Regions from separate parts of the Glutamicibacter sp. NPDC055354 genome, predicted to be linked through region 1. Evidence: riboswitches for the same ligand, from Rfam matches in the RefSeq annotation. Region 1 holds a riboswitch; each other region holds the start of a gene.
The links. A riboswitch is a leader RNA that binds a small molecule or an ion and turns the genes downstream of it on or off. The one in region 1 is predicted to bind S-adenosylmethionine.

Region 2: another riboswitch for S-adenosylmethionine. It lies ahead of ACWICV_RS13575 (acyl-CoA dehydrogenase family protein); the one in region 1 lies ahead of ACWICV_RS08375 (OsmC family protein).
Region 3: another riboswitch for S-adenosylmethionine. It lies ahead of ACWICV_RS11020 (O-acetylhomoserine aminocarboxypropyltransferase/cysteine synthase family protein); the one in region 1 lies ahead of ACWICV_RS08375 (OsmC family protein).

What each region holds. Positions count from the first base shown of each region.
Region 1 is NZ_JBSHMB010000001.1:1,793,718-1,803,742, forward strand. Features, by position in the region: gene ACWICV_RS08365 (MarR family winged helix-turn-helix transcriptional regulator) at 1-34, shown strand, start outside; gene ACWICV_RS08370 (DEAD/DEAH box helicase) at 97-3,312, opposite strand; SAM riboswitch class IV at 3,453-3,574, shown strand; gene ACWICV_RS08375 (OsmC family protein) at 3,606-4,157, shown strand; gene ACWICV_RS08380 (hypothetical protein) at 4,403-6,466, shown strand; gene ACWICV_RS08385 (L-idonate 5-dehydrogenase) at 7,144-8,199, opposite strand; gene ACWICV_RS08390 (SDR family oxidoreductase) at 8,189-8,959, opposite strand; gene ACWICV_RS08395 (hypothetical protein) at 9,194-9,796, shown strand; gene ACWICV_RS08400 (TM2 domain-containing protein) at 9,961-10,025, opposite strand, start outside.
Region 2 is NZ_JBSHMB010000003.1:49,977-60,001, forward strand. Features, by position in the region: gene ACWICV_RS13525 (MFS transporter) at 1-1,095, shown strand, start outside; gene ACWICV_RS13530 (DUF6069 family protein) at 1,188-1,625, opposite strand; gene ACWICV_RS13535 (DUF6069 family protein) at 1,724-2,134, opposite strand; gene ACWICV_RS13540 (hypothetical protein) at 2,686-2,928, shown strand; gene ACWICV_RS13545 (hypothetical protein) at 2,921-3,166, shown strand; gene ACWICV_RS13550 (hypothetical protein) at 3,411-3,716, shown strand; gene ACWICV_RS13555 (DUF202 domain-containing protein) at 3,886-4,212, opposite strand; gene ACWICV_RS13560 (YidH family protein) at 4,212-4,559, opposite strand; gene ACWICV_RS13565 (MBL fold metallo-hydrolase) at 4,622-5,662, shown strand; gene ACWICV_RS13570 (acyl-CoA dehydrogenase family protein) at 5,780-7,009, opposite strand; gene ACWICV_RS13575 (acyl-CoA dehydrogenase family protein) at 7,038-8,264, opposite strand; SAM riboswitch class I at 8,315-8,405, opposite strand; gene ACWICV_RS13580 (hypothetical protein) at 8,680-9,054, shown strand; gene ACWICV_RS13585 (GntP family permease) at 9,130-10,025, opposite strand, start outside.
Region 3 is NZ_JBSHMB010000002.1:166,092-176,116, forward strand. Features, by position in the region: gene ACWICV_RS10990 (DUF6414 family protein) at 1-721, opposite strand, end outside; gene ACWICV_RS10995 (LPXTG cell wall anchor domain-containing protein) at 1,316-2,257, shown strand; gene ACWICV_RS11000 (flavin reductase family protein) at 2,334-2,885, opposite strand; gene ACWICV_RS11005 (methionine synthase) at 2,869-3,909, opposite strand; gene ACWICV_RS11010 (DUF1852 domain-containing protein) at 3,929-4,921, opposite strand; gene ACWICV_RS11015 (LysR family transcriptional regulator) at 5,045-5,986, shown strand; SAM riboswitch class I at 6,216-6,306, shown strand; gene ACWICV_RS11020 (O-acetylhomoserine aminocarboxypropyltransferase/cysteine synthase family protein) at 6,391-7,698, shown strand; gene ACWICV_RS11025 (cystathionine gamma-synthase) at 7,695-8,900, shown strand; gene ACWICV_RS11030 (PhzF family phenazine biosynthesis protein) at 9,127-9,441, shown strand.

The sequences.
Region 1 (10,025 bases):
CCGCCTCAACGACAGCTTTGAACAGATTCTCTAGTTCCCGATCTTCAGCTGAAGCCTTGGAGACCTTCTGGTTTCCAAGGCTTCAGCTTTTTAGGCTCACTCCATCAGCGCCAGGAAATCATCGGCGCTTAACGCCGCACTCTGCGCGGCTTGGGCAGTCTCTCCCAGGACATCATTGAACAGCTGCGTCTTCTTGGCCTGCAGCGCGAGCACCTTGGATTCGATGGTGTCCTTTGCCACCAAGCGATACACATAGACCGGACGAGTTTGCCCAATGCGGTGGGCCCGGTCAATAGCCTGGGCTTCGGCCTGCGGGTTCCACCATGGGTCCAGCAAGATGCAGTAGTCGGCGGAAGTGAGGTTAATGCCGAAGCCGCCGGACTTCAGCGAGATGAAGAAGACCGGGAAATCTCCCTCGCCGAAACCGTCAATCAGTTCCTTGCGCCTAGGGCCAGTGGTGGACCCATCAAGGTATCCGTGCTCAATGCCCAGCTCTTCAGCGACGTCGCGTGCCTTGGCCAAGAAACTGGTGAATTGGCTAAAGACCAGAATCTTATGCCCTTCAGAAACCGCGTCCCCCATGAGTTCGCGCAGCATTTCAAGCTTCGCGCTCGGGGCATCGCCCTCCCCTACCAGGGACGGATCCAAGGCCAGCTGGCGCAGCAAGGTCAGCGATTGGAGAATCTGGAAGCGATTCGAATCAACGTCGTCAACCAGGCCCAGGACTTCTTGCCGCACGCGCTGGAAGCGGCGGTCATAGGCTTTGCGGTGCCCCGGCTCCAGTTCGACTTCCAGCACCTGTTCGGTCTTCGCCGGCAGCTCTGGAACGACCTGTTCCTTGGTACGGCGCAGCACGAACGGACGCAGACGGCTCTTCAGGCGCTCCAAGCGCTCCTGGTCTCCGTCGGCAATTGGTTTCTGGTAGTTGTCCTTGAAGGACTTCGCACCGCCCAACAGGCCCGGTGCAGCCAGTGAGACCAACGCCCACAGTTCCATCAGGTTGTTTTCCATGGGTGTGCCAGTGACCACGAATTTGCACGGCACTGGCAGCTGCCGGGCCTGCTTATAGCCTTTGGAGGCATGGTTCTTCAGCTGCTGGGCCTCGTCCATGATCATGACGTTGAAGCCGGCTGCTTCGAAATCCTCATAGGCCAGGCGGAAGATCGTGTAGCTGGTAACTACCAGCTGGGCATCACCGATCTGCGCAGCCATGCTTTGGCCGCTCTTTCTAGCTGTTGAAGTAATGCCGGTGACGCTCATCTGCGGCGCAAATCGCTGCGCCTCATTGATCCAGTTACCCACCACCGAGGTAGGAGCCAGCACCAGGAATTTCTGTGCAGGATCCTCGACGCGCGCTTGTTCAAGGCAAGCCAGCAGCTGGACGGTCTTGCCCAGACCCATATCGTCGGCAAGGACGCCACCGAGATCATGGGTACGCAAGAAGTTGAGCCAGGATAGGCCGTGGCCCTGATACGGGCGCAGTTCAGCGTTGAACGTTTCCGCTAGCTGGACCGGCTGCATTTCTTCACCGCTTTGCAGCGCCTTCATGGTCTGCAGCCACTGGTTGTGCTGGGCTTCGATAATGCCCAGATCCACCAGTTCTTGCCACCAGTCGATGCTCAACTTATGGATGCGGATCGTATCGCCCTGCACCGTGCCCAGCTCCCCGGCCTCTGATATCAGCTGGCGCAGCTGCGTGAAATCTGCACCATCAATCGGGATCACCGTAAGGTCATCGAGGACGAGATACTCATCTTGCTTGGTCAAGGCCTCCAGCAGCAGTGGGAACGGGACCTTGGTCTCGTCCAGGAGCACTTCCACAGACAAGTCGAACCAGTCCCCCGTGCTTTCGCCGGCTTCGACACTGACAGCGGCCGGCGCGTGGCTGATCCGGTACTTCGGCAGCCTGTTCTGCTCTTCAACGACCACATCAGGATGCTCTGCCAAGAGCGGCAATGCGTAGACCAAGAAATCGATGGATTCGGAGGTGCTGAATTCCTTCGGCGGGAAGATTCCTGAAGAGGTCAGTTGCCCCAAGGAAGCCTGCGCGCCGAGCTTGTCCTGCACCGAAGCAGCAATTTCCTTTTCCACGGCATACTGGCGGGGGCCCGCGGAGGCGTACTCCCAGGAATAGCTCACGGTCAGCGGAGTTCGGATGCTCTCCAGGGACAGCTTGAGGCTGGGGCGTGCTGGAACAGGGATGCTGTAGCTGTCATCCTCGCTCTTCAACGGTGCCATCAGGCGCAATCGATCCAGGTGCTGGCGCTCGAAAAGCTCAACGCCTTCCTGCGGGATGGATTGCGCACCGGATTCAATAAATGTGGCCAGTTCCTTCGTGACCGGTTCAGCGAACCGGGCCAAACCGATTTCCCTGGCCTTCGGCAAGGGGCTGGACGCGTAAGTCAACAAGGTCGGCGGCGTGCCTATGGGCAAGAGGTAGACGTGCTCTTCGCTCGGCCCGCGCAGCTTCCCTTCCATGCTCAGGCCATGTTCACCGCGACGCACATCCACGTGTGCCATGGCTGGTTGCTCGCTGAACTCCACCGGGGCCTTGGCCGTAGAACCACCGTTGACGATCTGCACTCCAGCTTCACGCAGGGCTTCGAACGCATCCAGCAGGTCCTGGCCTGGAAGATCCATCAAGGAGATCCACTCCTTGGGATCCCACGAATGGCGATAAGTATCTTGTTCAACGTGTTCACGCAACCGGTCCAGTTCAACGACCGCACGACGCTGCTTCTTGGAGAACCGCGCATCAAAAGCAACATTGCGCCAGCTGATCCCGGTTTGGATCCAGGGGCTCTTGGTTCCCTGGCGGGCCGGGCGTGCCTGCAAGGTCAGCGCGTCCTCGCCGCCATAACGGGGTTCGCTGACCACTTTCAGGATCAATCCCAGCGGTTCTTCGACAGCCAGCGGCTCATCGGAAATGACTGGAAGCAGACGGTCAAGGGTACGTTCCCACTGCGGCTTGCTATTGCGTTTCCATGCGTGGGGATCCACCCCGGAGTCGGAGACGAAGAAGCCCTGGTCTTCTTCGGTGGTGACCTCGATGAGCAAGGCGGCGACATCTTCACAGGACTGAACCCCCGGATGCTTCCCGCAGAAGCTGGTGAAGCTGATATTGCCCTCGGTGATTTCCAATTGGGCCATCACCGATTCGCGCAGCACCACACCGGAGATGCGGGTAGATCCCGGTTGCATTACCCGGTTGGCGATCTGCACTTTTCCGGAATCACACAGGAACTGGCCCAGGTTGTATTCGGATTCGGTCACCAAGGTCTGGGCCGCAGAAAGTGTCAGCTGGAATTCCATACTCGCCGTTCATTGTTCGTGCAGTGGGCGCCCGAGAGCTAGATTCCATCTTAGCGAGCCGGAAAGCAAGATGCCCGGTGACGAAAAGTTACTTCTGCCCTTTACCCGCGGGCCCTGCAACCGATAGAAATTAATCACTGAATCACGAGTTCCACTCTTTGAGCCCTGGCTGAATGGACGGCAACCCTCCTGCGTCATTGTGCGGGGTGCCCCAGGTGAAGATTCGACGCATCTTGACAGCCAAGATGCGTAAGCGATGGCGCCCCTTGCGCCAGAAAGGGGATCAATTCCCCATGACTAATGCAGCATCTGCCCCAACCGTATCCGAAGACCGCGCACAGCGCCTGCAGGAAGCAGGCAAGGGCTGGGGCGAACGAATTTCGGCTGCCCCGCAAAGTGCCCAATTGACTTTCACCGTCGAGGGCGAAGGCTTCGATTCAGTAGCCAGCAACATTGTCTCGGGCAAGCACACCTTCCAGGTCGACGAGCCAGCTGCCCTGGGTGGCAGCGACCTGGCCGCAAGCCCCGTGGAATACGCGCTCGGAGCGCTCATCTCCTGCCAGGTTGTGGTCTACCGCTTGTACGCGCAGAACCTCGGCATCCAGGTGGACGAGGTAAAGATTGTGGCCAATGGCCACCTAGATGTCCGTGGCCTGTTCGGCATTGACAAGTCCATCCGCCCGGGATTCTCGTCGGTGGATCTGGACATCCAGATCACCGGCCCGGAATCGGCCGAACGCTATGAAGAACTGCGCCAGGCAGTGGATGCCCATTGCCCGGTGCTGGACCTCTTCGCCAATCCGGTACCGGTCAATACCGCTGTGAGCATCGCAGGTTCAAACTAATTTTATAGAGGCGTATCGCCACCGCTCACCATGACGCCGGTGGCGATACGCGTCTGACGGCACGGTGTTTCCCGCCGCCTAAACATAATTTGCGCGATCAGTGATATCCCCTGGACAGGCAATATGTTCAGATTGGAAAGCCCGCCTCTGACTAGTAGTTCAGCCTCTCGACTCATTGTGCATTGATGGGTAGAATTCGCTATCATCATTACCTCATCTTGGGTATAAGCGCAGAGGAATCACTGATGCAAATTGCTGGTAGAACCATCATGTCGGCGGCACTTGCGGCAGTACTTGCGTTGCCCCCTGCTGCGGCCGGTGCCGTCACAACGGACATCGACGACTCTCAGCCACCAGAAATTATCGACGTCACCATCGACAAACCGGTACTAATGCCGGGTGAAACCGGAACGTATACGGTACGATTCACCGACGAGAATCCCCTCTCAGAATCGGAATACATAAACTGGTCGCCACAGACTTTGCCATTATGGTCTGAAGTGACCAGCGAAAAACTTCACGGCGGCAACATCATTCCGGGAAGCCTGAGCACCGACGCTAATGGCGTTACCAGCTACCAGCTCCAGTTTAGGATCTTGGACAACGCCCCGTACGGTCACTATGACAATTCAAGCTCGATGGTGGTTCCCGACGCGCGAGGAAATTACACTGACGTAGCGGCTCCAACATTCCAAGTTGACGACCCGCGGCATCCCATCGATAACGAGCCCATTATTACCGGAGACCGGACCGTAGGCCAGAATCTGGCTGCATCAATCTCGGCCCCCGGAGCTAGCCTCCAATTTCAGTGGAATCTTGACAGCGATTCGGCTCCACAGCTCGTGGGCACAACGAAAACTATTGCGGTGCTTCCCCAGTGGGGTGGCGGCAACCTCGAGCTTCTAGCTACGGCAACCTGGCCTGACGGCAAACAACTCACCCGCCGCAGCTTCAGCGGCTACATTCAAAATCAAATCGTCGATCTGGGGTCAGTGACGTTCAGTGCACCGCCGGCCGTTGGAACACGGACGCAGGCAATATTTACGCCTAATCCCGAGCTACCCTTCGAGTTGCCCTGGTCCGAGGTTCAGGTGCATTCCGTTGCCGAGCTGAACATCGTTGATGCATCCTTCAGCCCCTTCCCTGGGGGCGAAGGCGTCCCGCTCCGGGCAGTATTGAACTATGAACTTCCCGACGGCTATCAAGCACTTAGTACCCCCGAGACGAGCGCAGTTATTGGCCCCGGAACATGGCAAACTGGACCGCCCGTGATCGTTGGCAGCACAGTGACCGACAGTGAACTCACTGTCAACACCGGCACGTGGTCTGGTAGCCCGCAAGACTTCCAGTTCCAATGGTTCCGAAACGGAACGGCCATTCCGATGGCCGTATTCCCGAATCTCAAGCTCACACCGGCTGATGTTGGTGCGAAGATCTCGGTCCGGACCACTGCTTTTTGGCCCAATGCCACCCCGACTTTCTCCGCTGTTTCGGCTCCAGTGCTGGTGCGCAAGGCAGCGTTGCCGAAGATCAGGGTTGAGCTGGGCGGAACGGCGAAGGTTGGAAAGAGACTCAAGGCGAATGTCACCGGTCGATACGACGGCACCAAGCTAAGCTACCAGTGGCTGCGCAACGGAAGGGTCATTTTCAAGGCCACTAAATCAACGTACACGGCTACCGTCGCCGATCGAGCCGCCAAGTTGTCGGTGAAAGTTTCTGCCACTCGTGAAGGCTACACCTCACTGGTTGCCACCAGCGCCGGTAAGTCTGTTGCCGCGGGTACTCTTGCCAAAGGCGACATCAAGGTTACCGGAACACCAAAGGTGGGCAAGACCCTGAAATCCATCCACTCCGGAGGAACCCAGGGCTCCAAGCTGAAGTACCAGTGGTTGCGTAATGGTCAGAAGATCAAATCCGCTACCCAGAGCACCTACCGGCTAATTCCAGCGGATCGGTCAACAAAGGTCAGTGTCAAGGTATCGGCTAGCAAACCCGGTTTCAAGAATACTTCGATCACCAGCGACTCCAAGCGTATTGGTTATGGCACGTTGACTAAGGGCAAGGTAAAGACCTCAGGAACTCTTAAGGCCGGACGAACCTTGTCGGCCCAAACCAGCGGGTGGACGGCAGGCAGCAAGCTCAGCTACCAGTGGTTGCGCAATGGCAACAAGATCAAGGGTGCCACCAAATCGAGCTATACGCTCACCCCCAAGGATCGCAAAACCAAGATCTCGTTGAAAGTTCGAGCCTCCAAAAAGGGATATGCCACAACGCCCTATGTCTCTAGCGCTCGGCGGACCGTGAAATAAGACGGCCTAGACTGTGAGCACTTTCTTCCCTGACCAGAGCATGAGACCCGAACTGTTTTTGTGCTGCTGGGCAGGCAGGAGTTCGGCTGTGACCTGCCGGGAATATGGCCTCAAGCCTTGAGCTGAACTTGAATCCGTATATCAAGCTAGTATTCTGCCCGACGACCGAACTATTTTGCGGTTACAGCCAACCGGCTGCGCAGTACTCTGACGGGTTTACCGCGAGCGCTGCATCAGCCGAGCCATCTCCAAGACGCTCCCATGCGGCAGCGAGATCGGCACGAAGCCAACCGCCCAAAACCCACTAGTTCCAGTGGTGATGATTTCGGATGCGGCCGGGGACTAGTCCCGAAGAAGACCTCTATCAAAGAACTTTGGATGCCTTGGCTTATCCCCGGAACGCGCATCAGAATCGCGCTCAGAACCGTTTTGGACAGTTTCGGAACCTTCTTCGAATCTTGCCCGTTCGCGAGTCATATGCTGGCAAGCGAGAATACATTGGCCAGAGACGGGACGGCCATCCAGCTCAGACGGGTTTTCTTCGGCTCGTGCTGCCGCGGCGTCATTGATGGTTCGCGGGTAAAACCCAGTACTAGGCTATGACCCGGCTTGAACAGTGCCCACGGCTCCGGTTCCAAATGATCCAGAAGCGGAACCGTGGGATTTTTTACGCTTGTTTATTCCCCCAGGAAGTTCAGCAAGACCTTGCCCGAGCGCCCCGAATCCTTCGCCGTTTCAAAGGCTTCAAGCGAATCGGCCACCGGGAACTCGTGGGTTACCGCCTCGGAAACCTGCAGCGACCCGTCGGCCAGGGCAGCAAGCACCTGGTCGATTTCGTCGTTGAAGCGGAAGGAACCAACCAGTTCCAGCTCGCGGGTAATAGCCAGCGAAATAAGCGCCGGCTGTTCTCCTGAGGGCAGCAACCCGACCATGACCACTCGACCGCCGCGCACGGCACCGCGCACTGCGGAGGCCAACCCGCAGAAGTTGCCGCTGGCCTCGATCACCACGTCCGCGCCCACCTGGGCAAGAGCTTCCTGGTCATCGGCTCGCAAGGTGGAGGTGGCACCGAGTTTCCCGGCGATTTCCAACGGCTTCTCGTGCATGTCCACTGCGATGATTTCTTTGGCTCCGGCACGCTGGAGCACTGCTACAGCGAGAGCTCCGATCGGCCCAGCACCAATAACCAGCACCTTCTTGCCGGCGACTTCACCGGCGCGCGACACCGCATGCCAAGCAACCGCAGCCGGTTCTGCCAGTGCGGCATCACGCAGTGACAGGCCAACGGGTAGTTCACGCAGCATGCGTGATGGCAGGTTCACTTCGCGGGCGAATGCGCCCTCGGTGTGCGGGTAGCGGGCGGCCGAGCCCAGATAGGTGCACCCCGGGGAAAGATTCGGGCGGTCGGCCGGGTAGGGTTCCCCGGTCTCGCCTGGTGTTGCCGGGTGCACGGCGACTTTGGTTCCGGCTGCCGGCCCGCTGCCGTCAGCGGCGGCCTGCATGACGGTCCCAACGATTTCATGCCCGAGAACCATTGGAGCCTTGAGGATCGATTCCCCGGCGGCGCCGTGGCTCCAGTAATGCAAGTCTGATCCGCAAATACCGCCGTAAGCGATGGCAACGCGTGCTTCATCTGCTCGCGGCGCTGCCAGCTCGATTTGTTCAATACGCAAATCACCGGCTGCATGGGCCACGACGGCCAACGTGCTGGTGGCGAGGGAATTAGACGACAACGCTCATGCCTCCGTCGATGAAAATGGTCTGCCCGTTCACGTAGTTCGATCCATCCGAGGCCAACCAGACTGCTGGTCCGGCCAGATCCTCGACAGTTCCCCAACGGGCAGCCGGGGTGCGGCCCAGAATCCAGGAGTTGAATTTCTCGTCATCCACCAGATTCTGCGTCATCTCGGTGTGGATGTAGCCCGGTGCGATGCCGTTGATTTGCAGTCCCGAACCAGCCCATTCGGCGGTCATGGCGCGGGTGAGATTGCGCAGGCCTCCCTTGGCCGCACTATAGGCGGAGATGGTGGGGCGGGCCAAGTCGGTTTGCACCGAGCAGATGTTGATGATCTTGCCTTCGCCACGCTGCACCATGGAGCGTGCGACCTCTCGGCCTACCAGGAATGCGCTGGTGAGGTTCGTGTCAATCACACGCTGCCAGTCAGCCACCTCCAGATCCAGCATGGGCACGCGGTGCTGGATACCCGCGTTGTTCACCAAAATGCGGATGGGGCCGATGTTCTTTTCAATGGCTGCGATGTTCTCGCGCACGGCGGCATCATCGGTGACATCGAAGCAGGCGCTATGGATTCTTTCGGTGCCATAGCGTCTGCTGAATTCGGCAACGGTTTCGGCCAGGCGTTGCTCGTCGCGGCCATGCAGGATGATGGTGGCACCGGCATCCGCCAAGGCACTGGCAAGTTCGCGGCCAATGCCGCGGGAGGATCCGGTGACCAGGGCCAGGCGTCCGGACAGGTCAAAAAGTTGGCTCATGAATTCCCTCGCATGAAGTGTCGATGGTACATCGACGGGAACTCATCAGCGGTATGAACCAGCTGTTAGATCCGAAAAATCAGCCCCGTCGCTTCCCTAAAACATATCAGACTTATGATGCCCAACACAGCTAAAAGTAGGATTTAAGAGCTTCAGTTTCAGCAAGCGTCAGAACATCTCGGATGCCCTGAACATCGGGACTTACACGTCTTCAAATATTGATGTCAGGATAGGATGATGGACTCATCGACGACGTTGATTGAGGGTAGCGAAATCCCTCTTTGGATTCAGCTTTCCCGAGCGCACGAAGACTACACGAGCGACACTTCAGAACACTACGACGAGGTTCTTGAAGAGGTGACTGAACGATTTGCCAAGACCGGCTCCCTCGGGAAAGCTGACATTGGTTCTTTGCTTCTATGGAAACGGCTCAGAGCCGATACCAAGTGGGCAAGGAAGCTCATGAACACCTCGGACCTAGTGGTACGTGAGGCCACTGAAATCGTACTCAAGTACGCGAATGACGAGCTGCTCAGCGTTCCGGAAGCCGCCAAGAAATCACGAAGCGCTCTAGGATCACTGCCCGGGTTCACCACCGGTGACGCGCTAGCTTCAGCGGTCATCGTCGCCGCTGCACCGAATCGAATGGCCATTTACGATCGCCGTGCGCACCATGGTTTGACGTTCCTCGGCATTCAGTTGGCAAACAGTCGCGGCCGGTACCGCCGGTACATGCAAGAAGTGGAAGTTCTCATTCAGCTCCTTGATGAACATGACCAAACGTGGACGGCCAGAGAAATCGACCAAGCCTTGTTCGCTTTGGGCAACCAACGATAATTTCAAGAATCGATGCTACGAACGGATAGTCGCCCACGTAAGTCCAAGACTTGCGTGGGCGACTACCTTTGTCCAAACCCCGGTGGGTCCTCTTCCCCATAAGAGTTCCCACCGGAGCACATTTCCGAGGAGTTTCTCCCAAATGATCCGCCTCGGAATCTCTGTTAGCGCTTTTCTTCGATGGTGAGGGTCCAGCCGTCGAAGTTTGCAGCGTTCACATCCAGGAAGT
Region 2 (10,025 bases), on a different contig from region 1:
TTCGCCGCGACTTTGCTGGAACGGTATTCCATGCGCAAGGTGGCTGCCATCGCTCTGGCATTGGTGGCCTCCGGAGCCGGATTGTCCGTATTCATCAGCCAGATCTGGCAGTTGTGGGCGCTCTGGGGTGTGCTGGTTGGACTGGGCACCGGGGCGATGGCGTTGGTTTTCGGTTCTGTGGTTGCCAACCGCTGGTTCTGCGAACGGCGCGGCCTGGTGATGGGCATCTTCTCTGGCGCGAATGCCGCCGGCCAGCTGGTGTTCCTGCCAAGCATTGTGCTGATCATCGAGCAGTACTCATGGAGGGCCGCGGCTCTGGTTGTTGCGGTCTTCGCGGTGCTGATCATCCCGTTGCTGCGCTGGCCCTTCGCCAATTCCCCTGCCGAAGCCGGTGTACTGCCTTACGGCGGGGCCGGAGCTGCAGCCGCGCCGGCATCCGGAACGCAGCAGGGTTCGATGGCTGCCGCGACTCTCAAGGCCCTGTTCGCGGCCTCACGCTACCCGGCATTCTGGGTCTTGGCGATGACCTTCTGGATCTGCGGATGGTCTACCAACGGGCTGGTGCAGACGCACTTCATCCCTGCGGCGCACGACCATGGCATGCCGGCAACGACCGCTTCCGGGTTGCTGGCGCTGGTTGGCATTTTCGATATCCTCGGCACGGTGTTCTCCGGGTGGCTGACCGACCGTGTACGCCCGTGGCTGCTGCTTGCGGTGTACTACGCGTTGCGCGGACTGTCCCTGATGTTCCTGCACTCGCTGATGGGTCCAACCGTCGAGCCGCTGATGTGGATCTTCATTGTCTTCTACGGTTTGGACTGGGTGGCCACCGTGCCTCCTACCGTGGTGCTCTGCCGCCAGTACTTCGGTCCGGTTAGAGCCACCGTGGTCTTCGGCTGGGTCTTCGCCTTCCACATGATCGGCGCAGGCGCCGGCTCGCTGACCGCAGGGCTGTCGCGGGAAACCACCGGCAGCTACCTGGCCGCGTGGATTACCGCTGCGGTGCTGTGCCTTGCGGCAGCCGTCAGCCTGCTGTTCTTGCCGCGCATGCGCAAAGCCTACGAGCATCCTCAGCTCGAGAAAGTTGGGGTGTAGCCCGAATCAGCACTAGCAGCTCTCACGGCTTAACGGAAAACCTCGCAGAACAGATCATTGCTGATCGCTCTGCGAGGTTTTGCTTTTCGTGCTTAGACGAGCGCTACGTCCTTGGAAGGAACGTGGAGCTCCTTGTTGCCGTAGTGCACCGAGAAGAACCAGCCGATACCGGTCACGATATGGATCAGGGACAGGCCCACAGCGGTAGCGGCATCTGCTGCGTTCATGATCGGGAAAACGATCGAGACTACCGCGATGAGCAAGCCAGCCCACTGCGCGATCTTGCAAATGCCCTTGTTTGCCCGTCCGATCAGGAAGACCACCAGGCCGAAGAACAGAATCGGGATCAACGTGAACTGCAACAGGTGGTCAAAGGCGACAACATCAGTTGAATTAGGACCAATCCGGCGGGATGCCCCAGCGGCGCCAGACAGGAAGAAAATGATGACATTCAGGTAGCTGGTACCCAGCGCACCGATAATCACCTGAATGAAATTGAATGGGCTATTGGGTTGTCCCTGAGACGTCATGGCACTCCTAGAATTGTTGATAGTTCGCAACTATTCTATTCCCGAGTGCCTGTGCCACGGCTCTCAGGAGCCCGTGAGAACCGCGACACTTAGCAGGGCTATAGGTTTTCCAGGGCCGCGATCTCGTTGAACTTCCTATTCGAGTAGTTCACCGCGATATACCAAGACGCTGCAACAACCAGGTGCATAATCGCCAGGGTCAGCGCGGTCCCCCAGTCCTCGGCGAAGAACCACTGCACCACCGCTGAGGTCAAGACGGCGGCAACGCCGACCCACTGGGCGATGCGGCAGAAGCCCGGCTTGGCCCGGCCGATCAAGAAGGTCAGGAAGCCGAAAATGAGAATGGGCAGGGCAGTGAATCGCACGATGTGGATGAAATCCAGGTTCCGGAATAAGCCGCCGGAGTACTCCATGGATGCGCCGATAACCCTGGCAACAAAATAGGCCAAGGTGCTAAGCCCCATGGCTCCGAAAGCCGCAATAACCACCTGGGCGAAATTGAACGGCATCTTGAATCTAGCGTCAGCCTGCATCGCGAATCATCCCCTTTTACAGCGAATTCGAGCTGGACCGGTATTTTCACTGTACGCGCATTCCCGCCCGTTGGACCCCGAACTCCGGAACATTCAAGATCGTGCCCCGCATTAGCCGATGGCGGTTTCCGCTGGCCTCCCGCGCCATAGCCCGGACCGCGACAGGGTGACGCCCCTCGGCAACACAAGCCGTTGCAGCCGCGGGCACCCTTCGTCGCTTCACTTGGCCATTTTCCGGTCCACAACCGGGAAACCGGAGTAGACTGGAATTGGATCTAACTTCCGTAGAAATGCCGTCATCGGAAGCACTTCCTACCGGCGTAGAGCTTTTGTGCCCTCCTCATTGCCGAGGACGGCGTTCAGATTAACGCAGCAGTGTTGAACCGGGATCTTTATCGAGGCGGCTCGAATTAACTGCCCGCTTCCTTGCGCTTCTTCCATTTGCCCGATAAGGGTTGCCCGCCAGGAACGAATCACAGTTTTGCTCCAGCAGCCCACAGACCGGTTCGGTCCGCTAGTGGCGAATCATGCAACCAGCACAGCCGGACAACACCTTTGAAGCCGACAGTGCAAAACGGCAGTACGCGCACAACTGCCGCGGTCCCCGCGATGCCCAACTCAAGAAATGGTACGGCGTTTCCCGTGGAACCGGCCTTGAACTGCAGCACCGAGGGCAGAGCGCGGCAATAAAAACGACTATGCAGCAACGGAGGGAATGTCATGAACAAGCCGAACAGCTGTCCGAGGTGCTACAGAAATACCTTGGTTGAAACAGAAACCCGTCGATTCGTCGATGATCAAAACCAGCTCAAGAGATGGGACAACGAAGGCGGCCACGAAGCTGGCCAGCGCCAGGACATGCTGGTAACGATGCGTGAAGTGCTCTGGACCTGCACCTCATGCGGATGGCGCAAGGTTGCCTACAGTTCGCAAGAACCACTACAGGGACCAGAGCGCCGCGTGGACATCTTGCCTGCTACGGGCCAAGCAACCCTACGGCAAGCCTAGCTGAGCTGGCGCCAGGCGCTGCTGCCCACGGCAGAGCACCCTGGTCGCCGGCATGGAACGGACATGGAAAGGAAAAGCCATGATGGACTTCTCCCGCACTCTTGGCAAGAAGCACCAGCCGCTGAAGATAGGCCCGGTGCTCATGAACTCTCTGCCGGGAACTTTGCTCAGCGACAAGGCGCCCGGCGCGTAACGGGTTGCCGCGGTTTTCAACCGCCAGCCCGCAGCCGAGGAAACAGAGTTCTTGACCAGCGATTTCATGCGCGGCCAACTCGATGCCGCCGGCTACCCTGATGCCGTTCTGAGCGCAGCTAACCGAAGATTGGAAATTTCCAACACCTCCCTGGAACAACTGCGTGACGGATTGGCAGCATTAATTGCCCGGGAGCTGGCTCTCGCCGGAAAGAAGTTCGAGGCTGATAGGGACGAAAGAAATTCCCAGTTCCACAAGGAAATCGATGCGGAGTCACAGCGTTATGCAGCGGTGCAAAAGCTCGCGGAATCGGTAGCATTCAGCTCCGCGGAGATTCTCGAGCTCCATGGGCCCTGACCCTTCGGTAAATCCGGGTCCCAGCACCGGTACAGCTAGAGCGCCCGGACTGGCTGCACCGGCCCGGGCATTCGCAATAGGGCCGGAACAGCACTCGCGCCGCGCCCGCAACTCCTCTGGCCGCTATTGCCGCAGCCTCGATAAACCTGCGCCTGGCGAGCACCCGGAACTAGGCGCCGAGCACAAGGATGATCGCGCAAGCGCCTAGAGCCAGCAGCACCGCTGTTGTCAGCAGCACGGCGAGAACATCCGCGCTGACGCGTTCAGCCTTCACGCCTTGCGCCATTTTCCGGTACCGGGCACGCTGCGAGAGCAGAATCCCGAATGCCATCGAGGAAGATATCGCAATCAGCAGGATCACGGCCAGGCCATAGTGCGGAAGCCAGCGCAGGAAGACCGCGGAAACCACGAGAAATGAAACCATTGTCCGGTTCCACGCGAAGACGGTGCGCTCTGGCTGCAACCCCGGGTCGCTGATCTCGATGGGCTCTTTCATCACGAGCTGAGGGACCAGAAAATCATGGCGATCGCTGCCAGTGAGGCCACCACGGCACCGAATGCCAGCAGCGGGACAATGGCGGGAATCGGCAACGGCCTGCCGGTGCGCATGCTGCGTTCCACGCGGACCCAGCGCACGGCTGCACCGGCGGCAATCAGGATGCCGACGCCGATCACCAGCACCGCCAGCCAGGTGCGAACTGGCGACGGGAAGGCCTCTGCGGCGAATGCCTCCAGCGCTGTGCCGCCCGCGAGGAAGGCTAGCGAAGTTCGAATCCAGGCCAAGAAGGTGCGCTCGTTGGCCAGCGTGAAGCGCGGGTCAGGCTCACTGCCCCGTGGCAATATCCAGCGTGAAAGCGGATGATGGCATCAGCTTGCCGATGAAATAACCCGTCTACAGGAGACAGATGAAGCCAGTGATGAAGACCGGAATGCATGCAGTGGCGCTTGGAACTGCTGGCGGCCCGCTATTGAGGCCGGATCCAGGAACCGGTCACCGTCGCGGAATTTCTACCGCGATCGTTGTGGACGGCCACGCTTACTTGGTGGATTGCGGCCATGGCGTCGGTTTGGGCCTGGCTGAGATCGGGATTCACCCCACTGCCCTGCGCGGAATTTTCATTACCCATCAGCATTCAGACCACGTCATTGACCTGAATTCTGTCATGGTCCTGGGCGGCCTTGGGTTCCGCGGCACCGAGGGTCGGCAGGTTCCTGTTTTCGGACCGGGTGATCGAGGAGTGCTGCCCTCGATGCAGACAGCGGCCGAAGAGCCGGAAGCCATATTTCCGCAGTCGCCCACACCCGGGACCAACGCCATGGTCAACTTGCTGCTGCGCGCCCATGCGACAGATCTCAACGATCGCCGACGGGATTCGGCGGCACCTGATATTTCGGATATTTTCCATGGCGTAGATATCGAGATTCCCGCCGGCACAGGCTTCCACCCCAACCACAACAACCATCCGGACATGGAGCCTTTTGAAATATACGCTGATCGGCATGTAAAAATTAGCGCTATCCTGGTCCAGCACCAACCTATCGCTCCGGCATTCGCATTCCGCTTTGATTCGAGATATGGATCGGTCGTGGTTTCCGGCGATACAGCGCCAAGCGCAAATCTTGCGCGCCTGTCCCAAGGCTGCGACTTGCTGTTCCATGAAGCTATTGATCTGGAGGCCATCGCTCGTAGCTACCCGCATGCTTCATCCTCCGAACTGGAAGCGAGCATGGGACATCATCGGCGCGCGCACACCACCGCAGAAGACGCAGGTCGAATCGCCCAGCGGGCTGGAGCACGGAACTTGGCGCTGCATCATTTGGTTCCCGCTGGATCTGGAATGGAAGTTTGGCAGCGGGCTTCGAAACAGTTCTCTGGCGGCCTCTTCGTGCCCCGCGACTTGGATATCTTCCATATCGCAAGTGGCACGGTTACCCAGGTGCGCTAGGGCCAAGGCCGGCAGCTATCCGTCAGGCGACTGGAACGATGGTCGATCAATTGCCCCGGGCCGACGACCACGAGCCCAGCACCGGCAAAGGATGCTGGGCTCGCAAGACCATGGAATCTACTTTGATGCACCAATCGCCCACACGCGCGGAAGCTCGGTGCCATTGACCGCCAGGTCGCCAATCAACCGCGCCTTGAACACCCAGGGGTTGTGGTTGCCGGCGGTACGGGCATTGCGCCAGTGCCGGTCCAGGTTCTTGGTAACGCTCGTGGCGCTGGCGGCCAGCGCATCAAAAGCGTGGGTGATCGCGTTGAGGACCAATGGCGTGAGCACCACCTGCGCCTGGGCACTGGCCAGCTCTGCCGCATCGTTGGCTGCTTCGTCCTCTTCCCCGGTCACCTCGCCGGTGTGCAGCGCCTGCGCAGTTTCATAGGCTCCCTGCAATGCCGTCGACACTCGTTCCACCGTTGCCGCGGCAGCGAAGGCCGCCGCGGAGACCTCGCCGATCACCTGCAGCAGCTGCGGGTCTTCGGCCGCCAGATTGGCCGCGGCATGGCTGAAGGTCCGCTTGCGCGCCTTCAGCTCGGCGGCGAAGTCGCGCTCGGCTGCTTTGGCGGAGCCGGCCAGAACAGCGAGCAGCACCTGCTGGTAGAAAGCTGTCTGGTACTTGAAACGCGTATCGAAGTCGATGAGGTCTTCTTCGGCGACAATCGCATCGGTGAAGGTGGAGGTGCCGGTACCCGTGGTGCGCTGGCCGAAGCCATCCCAGTCATCGGCCAGCTCGACGCCGGGCTGGTGGCGGTTGACTGCGGCGATCACGCGCTTTCCGGTGTCGGTGCGCTCTGCGTAGGTATCGAGCCAGTCGGCGAAGATCGAGCCGGTGGAGTAGTACTTGGTGCCGTTGATCTTGAATCCGCCCTCGCCGTCCGGGGTGACCTTGGTGATCACGTCCCCGACCTTGACGGTGCCGACCTCGGTCCAGGAGTTACCCACCAGTTCTCCCGCCACGAAGCGGGCCAGCCACTTGTCGCGCCCCGGGCCGGGGGCCGCAACCAGACGGTCCTCGACGAAGGCGAAGTGCGCGCGCAGTGCTTGGGCAATATTGGAATCCGCCGCCGCGAGATCCACGAAGAGCTCGAAGAGTTCGGGCAGCGTAGCACCGGCACCCCCGTGCGATTCCGGGACCCGAACCGCGCCAAAGCCAGCAGCGGCCAGGTCCGCGACCTGCTGGTAGGGCAATTCGCCGGTGCGGTCGCGTTCAGCTGCACCCTGCGCAATGCGCGCGAAGAGCGGTGCGAAGCGGTTTTTGAGGCCTGCGAGTCGATTGCCAGTTGCAAGTACAGTCATCGTTCAGTCCAATCCGGGAGAAGTTTTCTTAGGTGTACAGCGAGAGCGGCTGGGACTCTCCGCGCAGGAAGTAGGCGCCGACCTCGATCTTCTTGTAGTCCACTGGGTCGTGCAGCGAATGGGTGCGCACATTGCGCCAGTACAGGTCCAGACCCACCGAGTTCGCAGTCGAAGATGAACCGGTCACCTCGAAGATCCGGTTCGCCACATCCACTCCCACCTCAGTGGAGACCACCTTGGCTTCAGCAATTTCCACGGCCAACGCCGCTCGTTCGGGCTGGGTGACTTCCCCGGCCTTCGAGAGCAGGGCATCGAATTTCCGGCCCAGCTTCTCGGTCAGCGCCGCCACTGCTGCAGTGCGGGCTTTGAGCTCTCCGACGGTGCGCTGGAAGATCGGGTCCTGCGAGTAGGTCTCTGCCTGCGAGAACAGCCAGGCGTTCTTGCGGCCCAGCAAGATCTGCTTGCCGCGCTCCAGTGCTCCCTGGGCGATGCCCAGGTAGAAGTTGGCGAAGGCCAACTGGATACCGGGGGTAAGCAGGGTGGAGACCGGTTCATCGGTGACGAATCCCAGCAAGTCCCCTGCTTCGAGCCGCACGTTGTGGAACTTCAAGGAATTCGACGCGCTCAGCCGCTGTCCCAGGTAGTCCCAGTCGTCAACGATTTCCAAGCCATCGATATCGCGTGGCAGAACCAACGCGAGAATCTGCCCGTCGTATTCTCCGCCCTGGACCAGCGCGTTGATGACGATGACCTCGCCAACACCGGAACCCGTGGAGAATCGCTTGGCTCCATGCAGTCGGTAGCCGTCCCCTTCGGCGCTCAGCGTCAAATCCGGATCCACTGGATTCACCGAATCGCCCCAGAGCCAGCCACCTTCCACGGTGCGCTGCCACCATGCCCCTTGGGCTTCTGCCGGGGCATAGAACGCAATGCCGGACTGGTTGATGTAGTGGTAAGCCAGCAACTGCGAGATGGATCCATCAGCTGCGGCCAGTATGCGGACAACTTCGAAGGCCGTTTCCCAATGGGCTCCGGCTCCGCCGAATTCTGCAGGCACTAAGAGATTGAGCAACCCGGCTTCGCGCAGCAGCTGCACTTCGGCGAAAGGCTGGGCGTTCTTTCGGTCGCGTTCGAGCGCGTCAGCCGCCAGCTTGTCAGCTACTTGCTGGGCGACGTCGCGCCAATGAGCCAGTTCAGCTTCATCAGCAGTGCCGGTGTAGGGCACGCGCGGCAATTGGGTATCCAGTACAGTCATCTTCGTTCTCCTCTTGGGCTATGGATTCCGAAGGATGCAGAAAATCTGCGGATCCATCGAACCTGGCGTTAGCACTACCTGCGGAGTGCAGGCTTGCTGCGGCGTCTCGGAGCCAGGCCTCTCAGCCGCTCTGGATGGGTTGTGCTCCGAGTCAAGCATTGCTGGCAGGTCCTCGGGAAGGGCGCTGTCATGCGGAGGAACAGCAGGACAAAATACGTCATCTTCGCGCCTTCGCCCTGCCGGAAAACGGGCGGATAAGACGTCATATGACCTTCGCATGACGCAATTGGCATGCTGGAACTGGATTTCAAAGGCGTTCCCCTAGGCATCGATTGGGAACACAGCGTGGATCAGGGCACTTCCATGCGACCGCATAGAATGGCCATTCAAGATCAATCGGCAGAAGAGGCGGCAAGTGGATCCAGCAGGCGTGATTGCCTTCATGTTCGGGTTGCTGAGCATAACGCTGGTCGCAGCGTTCCTCGCCCCAATGGCACGGGACCGGAAGCTCGCTCGCAATGCGGCGATCGGCATCAAGACGCGCCACACCTTGGCCAGCGATGGGGCCTGGCTCGCCGGGCATCAGCAGGCTGCGCCCCTGCTTGCCGCGGCTTCCTGGGCCGGTTGGGCGGCATTGGCCAGCGCAGCAGTTCTCTGCCTGCTGGGCCAATTCGGTTTCTCCTTCGCCGCGACCGGAGCCGGCTACCTGGCCGCCATCGCGTTGCTGGTGATCTCGACTGCCACAGCGAATAAGGCCGTGCGGAGCTTCCCGGCGGCAGGCCTGGGCTAATCCAGCACTGCTTAAAGCAACGGATCGCGCCATCTGCCGATGGCGCGATCCGTTGCTTTCTTGGAAGCCGTGCTGCTAAAGCAGTACGGCTCCCAGGACCAGTACAGTCAGGAACCCCGCGGTGCCCTGGATGGCGGTAGCCACGCTCAGGGTCTTGTAGGCGGTGATCACCGGAATGCGGCTGAGCTGCGAGACGACCCAGAAGTAGGAGTCGTTGGCGTGCGAGACAACCATCGCACCGGCGCCTACTGCCAATACGGATAGCACCATGCCCAGCTCCGAACCCAATCCCAGGGAGCCGAGCATCGGAGCGACCAGCGCGGAAGTGGTCACCATAGAGACGGTGGACGAGCCCTGGGCGGACTTCAGCGCAGCGGCGATCAGGAATGGCACAGCCAGGCCCAAGCCCAGTCCGCTGAGTGAATCCGAAAGAATCGTGGTCAGATCCGACGCGGCCAGGACCGCGCCGAAGCCGGCGCCGGCACCGGTGATCAGCAAGATCGGAGCAGCGGTGCGTACAGCTTCGTTCATCTGCTCATTGAAGACCGCCAGCTTGCTGCCACCGCTCAAAAGGAAAGTCGAGGAGATCAAGCCGAAGATCAGCGCAATAACCGGCGTCCCCAAGAAGGAAAGGATTTCCAGGGCAGTGCCTTCGCCCATCGGGTGCGAGGGCAGCTTCGCAATGGATGCGACACAGATCAGCACCAGCGGAACCAGGATCGGCATGAAGGCCAGCGCCGGGCTGGGCAATTTTCCGAAGCTTGCACGCAGCTGCTCATAGTCGAGTTCGGAGATGTCATTGTGGTCGTCGCTTGGCAACGGGGTCCATTGGGACTTGTTGAAGCGGCTGGCGTAGGCCAAGCCAGCAAGTGCCGAGATGGCCGCAACGGGCAATCCGACTGCGATGATCAAGCCCAGGTTATCGGCAATGCCGATGCTTTCGGCCGCGGCCAGCGGGCCCGGAGTTGGAG
Region 3 (10,025 bases), on a different contig from region 1:
CCGTGACTTGGTAGTTCTCCGAGCCGAGATTGCCAAAGAACTCACGTGTTCCATCGCTACGGAAGTCCTTCCGAATCGCCCTGGTTACGGATGCCGCAAACTCGGCCTGGGCATCGGCCCGGAATCCAGTTTCGGCGAAGTAGGCCTGCTGCGCATCGAAGTCGCCCCACTTCTCAAAAGCTTTCAGCGCCTTCTGCTTTGCTTGGAAGCGAACGACGGATGCTATGAGTTCTGGCGAAAGTACATCAAGGAACGCTGACATCTGATCTGGCTTGAACTCAGTAGTGTATTCAACGAGATCACCAACTTTCAGAGTCTCCGCGTCGGACAGAGTTGCGACCGTGTGAAGCAACCCGAAATGACGCAACGACTCGCGAACGACATGCAGATAGTATGCCTGGGTGTATTCCCAGACTGAGCGGCGGTTCTGAGTCGAGGCCTGTGCCTCGATAACCTCTTCACCTGCGGACATTCTCGCAGTGAGACCCAATTTCGACCCGAGCCAACCGATGTTTCCTGTGCCTTCCGCCGAACCGTCAACAGTGGTTGTCTCCGTTGCGGTATTGGTTCCGCCGCCTTCAGTCGTATCCTCTTTTACCAGCGGGGCTCGATAAATCTGCTGAAGTATGCCGCTGACATGATCGGGATTCTGATAGACCGTGACTGTGGGAGCTGACTGTTGTTGATTGAACGCGGTGTCCTGAGTCTTTCGGGTGGCCATTCTCTCCCTCTTTCTGAATATTGCTTTTCAGTATATGAATGAGAGGGGACAGTTTAGTTCGAAGGTGAATTCCAGGCACTTTGCGTGAGATCAACGAGCACTTCTGCTGTTCAGAAAATTCGAATACAGGTATACCAAAGAATCATTAGCGGAATTGAGCTTAATTCATAACCTCGTTTAATGAGGTTCCTCAGGCTCGCAGGCAACGAGTTTTACGTGAAAAAATTTCTTGGTGAATCTTCGGGCAATGAGCTAGATTTAGCCTAATCATCAATTCATCGGCGCAGGACAGAGCGACTTTAGCAATCATTGCTATTTTATTCTGTTGTGAGGTTCTTGCGCCGATTCGCACTCTTTGAAGCAGGATAATTGAAAACCAAATTAGGCGCGGCGGCAATGTCGACGGCACTGATCACGGGATTGGTGCTTAGCGGCCCGGCAGCAAATGCAGAAGTGATTTCGGATGAGGTCATCTCAACGCCAGTGGAATCGTCAACGTCAGCGGACGCGCAGGCGGAGCCAGTTGCGTCGCAGTCTCCCGTAGCGGACGTCGTTGAATCCGAGGAAAGCATCCTTCCAGCTGAGCCAGAGACGATGCTCGATGCCGACGAATCCAATGAGACAGAAACGTCGGAACCTGCCATTGACCCCGCAACCGAGTCCTCGGCTGCTCCAACTGCTGTTTCCGATGTGGCCGAAGAATCAAAACCCGCGGTGACGGAATCAGCTGCTTCGTCAGAACCTGAAGCTACACCTGAGCTCACTGCTGAAGTTGTTGAGTCGGTCAAGGCCACCGAAACATCATCGGACGTTGCCGTCCAAGGCGAAGACCCTCGCTGGGCCCAAATTGACGCGCTGATGCCCGAAAGTAGTGAGGACTGGGACGAAGCCCAGTGGGAAGCTTTCGATCAGACCGAAGCCGGGCAGGAGATGAACCGACTTCTTGATGAATTGCTTGCTGAAGATATCATCTGGTACGAAGAATTCGACCTTTCTGATGAAGAGCTGGCTTTCTGGCAGTCCATTAACGAGCTTATTCCTGAGGAAAGTTTCGACTGGGACAAAGCCCAGTGGGAAGAATATTTCCAATCCGACAACGGGCTCGAGCTGATTGACTTGATTCTGCCTTTCATGATGGAAGGCATTGAAAGCGATGAAGACGCCGCGGAGATCCAAGCATTCCTCGAAGAGGTTTTTGCTAACGACCCCGAACTGCGAGCGTATTACCTTGAAATGTACTTCGGCATCCAGCCGGAGACTGAAGGCGAAGGTTCGGGAGATCCAGAAATCGAAGAGGAAACAACTCCATCCGAAGATAAGTCTCCAACGGCTGCCGCCGAAATCAAGCCAGCAGGTGAAATTAGCAAGGCTCCTGCAGTCGAGAAACAGTCCATCACGAAGGCTGCCGGTTCCACCGCGCCAGAACTGGCAAACACCGGTTTTGACGGCTTCGCCGCTGCAGGGCTAGGACTTCTCATGGCCCTCGCTGGTGCGGTATTTGTGGCCCGTGGACGCAGGAAGTCCGCCAAGCACTAACTCGCTGCAGCACAAGACCGTCAGTGCAGTCTGAGGCTGTTCGACCGGTGTCCCAAGGGGCAGCGGCCGGACAGCTTCAACTGGTTACCTGCGAGTTTTCATCCAAGCGGTGCCAGGCGCGATTATGGTAAACCAGTCCATTGCCGGGTTGACCGGGTTCGCTATCGCGGTCAACGTGCGACTCAAAGGCGCGCGCGACAAAAACTGTGGATGTTCCTGCCTGAACCCGCTCGATGACCGCGCAACGAACCCAGGCCCGGACGCCATCAAATACCGGTTCGCCGGTGCTCAGCCTTGACCACGTTTGCTTCTGTGCGAAGCGATCGATCCCACTGGTTGCTCCCAATTTAGCCACCTCGATGTCATGTGCATCCAAGCTGTGAACGACAAGAGATGTTGCGCGGGTGAGCACTTTGGCCGCCGAGGACAGCGCAGAAATCGAGAAGACGAGCAATGGCGGATCAACGCTGATCGAAGCCACGGACGTTGCCGTGAGGGCAACTGGTCCGTCGCCGGCATCGGCGGTTATCAGGCTGACGCCACCGGGATGCCCGCGGAAGATTGCTTTGAAATCATCTGCGGGCAACGATGGTGTCGCCGATTCTGTCACTTCAGACGCGGGCACCAACAAGCTCCTCGCGCAGGATGCCAGCCCCTGCGCTGAGCGCGCTGAGCTTGGCCAGGGCAACATCGCGACGGAATGGAGCCATGCCGCAGTTGGTGCTGGCGATCAGCTTGTCCGCATCCACAAATTCCAGTGCATTGCGCAGAGTCTGCGCTACTTCGTCCGCTGTCTCCACAGCGTCATTGGCCACGTCGATAGCTCCGAGCATCACTCGCTTGCCGCGGACCAATTCGACGACCTCCAGCGGGACATTCGAATGGTGGGATTCCAGCGAAACGGTATCGATGGAGGAAGCCTGCAACAGTGGGAAGGACTTCTCATAGTGGCGCCACTGAGCGCCGAGGGTGGCTTTCCAATCATTGTTCGCCTTGATGCCGTAGCCAAAACAGATGTGGACTACGGTCTCGGCTTTAAGTCCCTGGCAGGCACGCTCCAAAGCTGCGATGCCCCAGTCGGCCACCTCATCGAAAAAGACGTTGAAGGCAGGCTCATCGAACTGGATGACGTCCACTCCAGAGGCTTCCAGTTCGCGAGCTTCCTGGTTCAGGATGGTCGCAAACTCCCAGGCCAGCTTCTCGCGGCTGCGGTAGTGTGCATCGTACAACGTATCAACCATGGTCATCGGGCCAGGCAGGGTCCACTTGATCTGACGGTCGGTCAGCGTGCGCAGGAACTGCGCGTCCTGAACGAATACCGGCTTTTCACGTTCAACGGCACCGACCACGGTGGGGACACTGGCATCATAGCGGTTGCGGATGCGCACGGTCTCGCGCTTCTCGAAGTCGACACCGCTCAGGTGCTCGATGAATGTGGTGACAAAGTGCTGGCGCGACTGCTCGCCGTCGGAAATGATGTCGATGCCGCGCTGGGTCTGTTCAAGCACTGCTGCGCGCATGGCATCTTGCTGGCCCTCGCGCACTTGCGCGCTTTCAAGCTTCCAGGGGGACCAAAGTTTTTCAGGCTCGGCAAGCCATGAAGGTTTGGGCAGACTGCCGACAATAGACGTGGGGATAAGCGGGGAAGTCATAGAAGAATCTTTCGGAATATCAGGCGACAGGAGTCGGGTAGGAGGAAGACCACTGATCGAGCAGTTCGCGATTCGGAATAATGAAATGCTCTTCGGCGAACTTCCCTTGGGTCTTGCCTAGCTGGGTTCGTTCTTCGCGGTCATAAAAAACGCGGGTAGGGGAGAAGTCCTGGGCGCCGAGACTCGGGTGGTACACGGCAGGCGCTCCCGAGTTGGCATTGTAGATTTCCGGGCGGTAGATCTTCTGGAAGGTCTCCATGGTGCTGATCAGGCTGATCAGCTGCAGATTGGTGTAGTCGTTGAGCAGGTCACCGCGGAAGTAGAACGCCAGCGGTGCCACGGCACCTGGCGGCATGAAGTAGCGGACGCTCAAGCCCATTTTCCCGAAGTACGCATCGGTCAATGAATTTTCGTCCTGCTGGTATTCCAAACCGAGCACTGGGTGGCTGTTGCCGGTGCGGAAATAGGTCTTGGAAGTCGAGACGCTGATGCAGATCACCGGTAGCTGCTCAAAACGCTGACCATAGGCCTGCGAGTTAAGGAAGTGCTGGAAAAGTTGCCCGTGGAGATCGCCAAAATCTTCGGGAAGAACTGGGGTGCCGGCGCCACGACTCTGCGCAGGAAGCACCACACTGAAGTCATAGTCGCGGACGTACGACGAAAAATTATTGCCGACTATTCCCTGGGTTCGAGTGCCTAGGAGTTTATCCACGATCGTGGTTTCAAGGACTTCTAAAAGGGGAAATTTCTGGTCGTTATTATCGGCAGTGAAATGCACGTTGGCAGAAATGATTTCCAATTCCAGCGCATATCGGTCTCCTTGGGGATTGTCCCAGTGAGCCAAGGAATTGAAGCGGCGGTTGATCATTGTTAGAGCATTGTTCAGGTTCTCTGCGCGGCGCTCTCCACGCGCCAAATTGGCGAAGTTCGTGGTGGTGCGCGAATTTGCTGACGGGGTGTAATTCTCGTCGAATTTAGTGGTGCTAATGCTGAAGGTCAACGCGTCTGCCATGATGGCCAATCTGTTTCTTTGGGGGCCGTGGTGGGCCGAGGGGAAGTCGATGCGTCAATCATGCAGGGTGATTCTTGATATCGGGTAACTCGATATAACTATGGATTCATATAGACTCTGGCTATGGTTCAGGGAACAAATGGTTTGACGCTGCAGCAACTTCGCTATTTCGTGGCGGTGGCCTCCGAGGGGTCGATTTCGGCTGCCGCCGACCTGATTTACGTCGCACAGCCCAGCATGTCCTCAGCGATGAAGGAGCTTGAATCACGGGTGGGGCGCACCTTGCTGATGCGTTCGGCCAGGGGAGTAACGCTCACCGCCGAAGGCGCCGAATTCCTCGGCTACGCCCGGCAGGTCCTCGAGCAGGTGGAGCTTCTTGAACATCGCTATCTCGGCCGCCCCTCCGCCCGGCGGCTGCTGGGCGTCTCCACCCAGCACTACTCGTTTTCGGTGGATGCTTTTGTTCGGATGGTGCAGGCCAGCGGGGCCGAGGAATACCAGTTTTCGCTGCGCGAGACCCGCACCGAGCAGATCATCGAGGACGTGCGCACGCTGCGCAGCGACATCGGGATCCTGTACCGCAACGACTTCAACCGAAAGGTCATCGACAAGCTGCTGCGCGAATCCCGGCTGGTCTTCCACCCGCTGTTCCTGGCTGATCCGCACATCTTCATCTCGCGCAGCAACCCGCTGGCCACCCGAACCCAGGTCACGCTCGAAGACCTCGAAGACCTGCCCCGGCTGACCTTCGACCAGGGCGCGAATAATTCCTTCTACTTCGCCGAGGAGGTGCTCTCCACGCGCTCCAGCCAACGCGAAATCCAGGTCTCGGACCGCGCCACCATCTTCAACCTCATGATCGGCTTGGGCGGGTACACGATCTCCACCGGCATCATCAGCGACGAGCTGGATCCCTCCATCGTGGCCATCCCGCTGGCCATCGAGGAGCGCATCGAAATCGGCTGGATCGACCACGCCGCTATCCCGCTCACCGACCAGGCCCAGCGCTACCTGCAAGAAGTGCGAACGGTGGTCGCCAGCTTCGGGGTAGAAGTGCTCGGCTGAGCCGCCAGCAGCGTAACCCCCGGTCATCGAGCACCGGCACATCGTCACAAACTTCCAGCAAAACCCCTGCATCACGCCGATTCATCTCAAAAGGTCGCGTCATAAAGTGCTGCCGGCCACCGCGTCATCATGACAACGAGAAGTCATATGAAGCCTGGCGGCCTTGTATGAAGCCGGGCGCCGGATACCGCTTGCACCGTTTGCGGCGGATAGCCAACCATGGAAGAACAACCCATCAAGAGCGGCTGAGAGATCTGGCTCGGAGACGCCGCAGCAACCATCGGGAAACCGAAAGGTGCTACCGCCAGGAACGATGGAGCAGTTCCGAACGCGTTTTTGCGTAGCTTCGTGCCGCCGCACGATGCCAATCGGTGCACTCCCTCGCAGAGAATCGAGGAGGAGCCATGAGCCAGGAAACCGACGCGGTGCACGCAGGGTACCGCCCGAGCGGAGACTTCCGCCCGATGCTGCCGCCACTGCACAATTCCGCGGCCTACCAATTCGCATCGCACGCCGAAGCGGTGGAGAAGTTCGCCCTGCGCCAGGCCGGCTTCACCTACTCGCGCACCGGCAACCCCACCGTTGCGATTCTCGAACAGCGCGTGGCCGCCCTGGAAGGCGGGGCCCACGCGGTGGCCACCGCCACCGGGCAGGCTGCCGTGGCCCTGTCCCTGCTGGCCCTGACCCAGGGACCCAAGCACATTGTGGCTTCCTCCTCGCTCTACGGCGGCACCGTGGATTTGTTCACCGACACCTTCGCCGACTTCGGGATCCGCGTCAGCTTTGTCGACCAAGCCGATCCGGCCGCCTGGGCCGCTGCCATTGAGGAGGACACCCGGGCGTTCTTCTTAGAATCGGTCTCCAACCCGCTGTGCACCGTGGCCGACATCCCGGCCATTGCGGCCATCGCGCACGAGCGCAACATCCCGGTGGTGGTGGACAACACCCTGGCCACCCCGCTGAACGTGCGCCCGCTGGAACTCGGAGCGGACATCGTGGTGCACTCGGCCACCAAGGCTCTGGCCGGGCACGGCTCGGTGCTCGGCGGGATAGTGGTGGATTCGGGAACCTTCGATTTCTCCGATTCCTCCCGCTGGCCGCAGATCGCCGCGCCGCGGGTGCGGCTGAATGGCGCTTCGCTGCTTGAACGCCACGGGCCGGCGGCCTACGCGATGCTGGTTCGTTCCAAGTTCCTGCACGATCTGGGCCCGACCCTCGCACCGGCCAGCGCCCAGGGCATCCTTGCAGGCATCGAGACCCTGCCGGTGCGCGCGGCCCACGTGCAGCGCAGCGTCGCCCGGCTGATCGACGCGCTTGCCGAGTATCCGGGCATTGCCGCCATCCACCACCCCGCGCTGCCCGAGCACCCCAGCCACGAGCTGGCCCGGGCGCTGGCGCCGAAGGGCACCGGCTGCGTGCTGGCCATCGAGCTGGCCCACCCATCCCTGGTTTCCCCGGTCATTGACGGGCTCAAGCTGATCAGCCTGGCCGCGAATGTGGGCGATACCCGCACCATGGTCGCCCACCCGGCCACCATGACGCACTGCCGGCTCTCCGAGGCGCAGCTGGCAGCCGCCGGGCTGAACACCTCGACCCTGCGCCTGTCGGTGGGACTGGAAGACCCAGCCGACCTGCTGGCAGACATCACCCAATCGCTGGATCTCGCGCTGGCCGCAACCACCGCCGACACCAAGGAAGTGAGCTTCGCATGAGCGGCTTCAACACCCTGGCCGTGCACGCCGGCCAGCACAAGGATCCGCACACCGGGGCGGTCGTGCCCCCGATCTACCAGACCAGCACCTTCATCCAGGACGGCATCAACGTGCTGCGTTCCGGGCATGAATACTCCCGCGGCTCGAACCCCACCCGCGACGGATTCCAAGAGCAGCTCACCGCACTGGAAGGCGGGACCGCCGGATTCGCCTTCGCCTCGGGCATCGCCGCCGAAGACGCGCTGCTGCGCGCGGTACTGGCGCCAGGCGACCACATCGTGCTGGGTGCCGACGGCTACGGCGGCACCAACCGGCTGATCTCGAAGCTGCACGGCAAATGGGGGATCACCTCTTCGGCGGTGGACATCACCAATCTGGATGCGGTGCGCGCCGCGATGCGCCCGAACACCGCGCTGCTCTGGGTGGAAACCCCATCCAACCCGCTGCTGGGCATCGCCGACCTGGCCGGCTGGGCGGCCATCGCCCGCGAACACGGCGCCCTGCTGGTCGTGGACAACACCTTCGCCACCCCGTACCTGCAGCGGCCGCTTGACTTCGGAGCGCACGCGGTGGTGCACTCGACCACCAAGTACATTGGGGGGCACTCCGACGTTCTCGGCGGGGCGGTCATCGTGGCAGACTACCTGCACCGCGGCCAATCGTTGGCCGAAGCCGTCGGCTACCAGCAGTTCGCCGGGGGAGCGGTCTCCGGTCCGCAGGATTCCTACCTGGCCGCCCGCGGGCTGAAGACCCTGGGCCTGCGCATGGAACGCCACTGCGCCACCGCAACCACTCTGGCCCGCTGGCTCGATGACCGTCCCGAGGTCGCCCGCGTCTACTATCCCGGGCTGGAAAGCCATCCGGGCCACGAGCTCGCCAAGCGCCAGCAGCGCGGTTTCGGCGGGATCCTCTCACTGCAGCTCTCCGATGAAGCGGCAGCCCGCGCCTTCGCCGAGTCCATGGAATACTTCCAGCTCTCGGTGTCCCTGGGTGGGGTTGAATCCCTGGTCTGCTATCCGCGCGAAATGACCCACGCTTCGCTGATCGGCACACCGCTGGAGATTCCAGCGAACTTGGTCCGCCTCTCGGTGGGCATCGAGGAGCCCGAGGACCTGATTGCCGATCTGGAACGCGGGCTGGCCGCAGCCGCGAAGGCTTCCGAGGCCGACAGCATCCAGCACCGCAGCCTGGCTACCGCCTGACCTGCCGTCGCAGCACGCGGGCCGTCCGCACAGGAAGGCCCGCGTGCAAGACGTCGGCACCGCTTAGCGATTCGCGCCTCCGGGGCACTCCAAGCTTGCAAATCTGGGTTCCAACCTAATGATCTCCGGCATCGCGATCTGCGCCCCTCACGACGATTGCTTTCGAGGAGCCGCCTATGCCGCGAAATCCATTAGTTGGCGATGGCAAGGACGGGGCCGTGGTGCAGTGGGCTCCTCCGAGGAGGTTCAGGCCTTGGAACCCGACTTGCCCAATGCGAAGGTCGGTGCCGTCGGCGCGCACGCCGGGGGATCGCCGCATGCGTTCGAGCTGCACACTTTCTCCCCTGAAGCCAACGTGTTCGAGGATCAGGTATGCGGATCGATGAACGCCTCGGGCGTCCAATGGCTCACCAATACTGCGAAGACACCTGCGAACTATCGAGCCTCCCGGAGAACGCTGATGGGCAGGTCCGGCGAGCACGCAGTCAGATTCCAGGGCAGGATGGTGTGGGCCGGAGGAACGGCCAGTATCCTATACTGAGGCACAACGGCAGTCTGATGACAGTGCGACGTCCATCTGCTCTGAGCAGGCACATCCACGTCAGGAGTTCGCCAGCCGAGACGGCGGAAGATCCTTCGCCCTGGCGCCATGGCTGAAGAGGAAATTCATGCCAAGAACCTCTGTCTGGTACTGGTCTTAGCCGCCGGTCGCAACTAACATTTACCGGCTCCGGCGATAAGCAGGGTCTTTGCATGTCAGAAACGCCGTTTAAAACCAAAATAGGTCGAAGGGCTCAAGGTCCTGTTGTTGCTATGGCAATTATCGGATACGCGCGAGTAAGCCGGCACCAGGGGACCCCAACGCCGCAGGAAGCCAAGATGCGTGCCGCTGGCGCGGAAAAGGTGCTTACCGAGCGCGGGGAATCGAGCCACATCGCCAGCCGGTCGCGATGGGAAGCATGACTGAGATACATGAGGGCCGATAGCAGGCGCGTGATCTGGGCACATCGGATAGCCGGCACCGAACGTACCCTTGAAACGCTCCGCGAGCTGGGAAACCCGGATTAATCCACTCAGTCTCGCCCAACCGCTCCCCGACATCGCGGCGCACACGCCTTTGGGCGA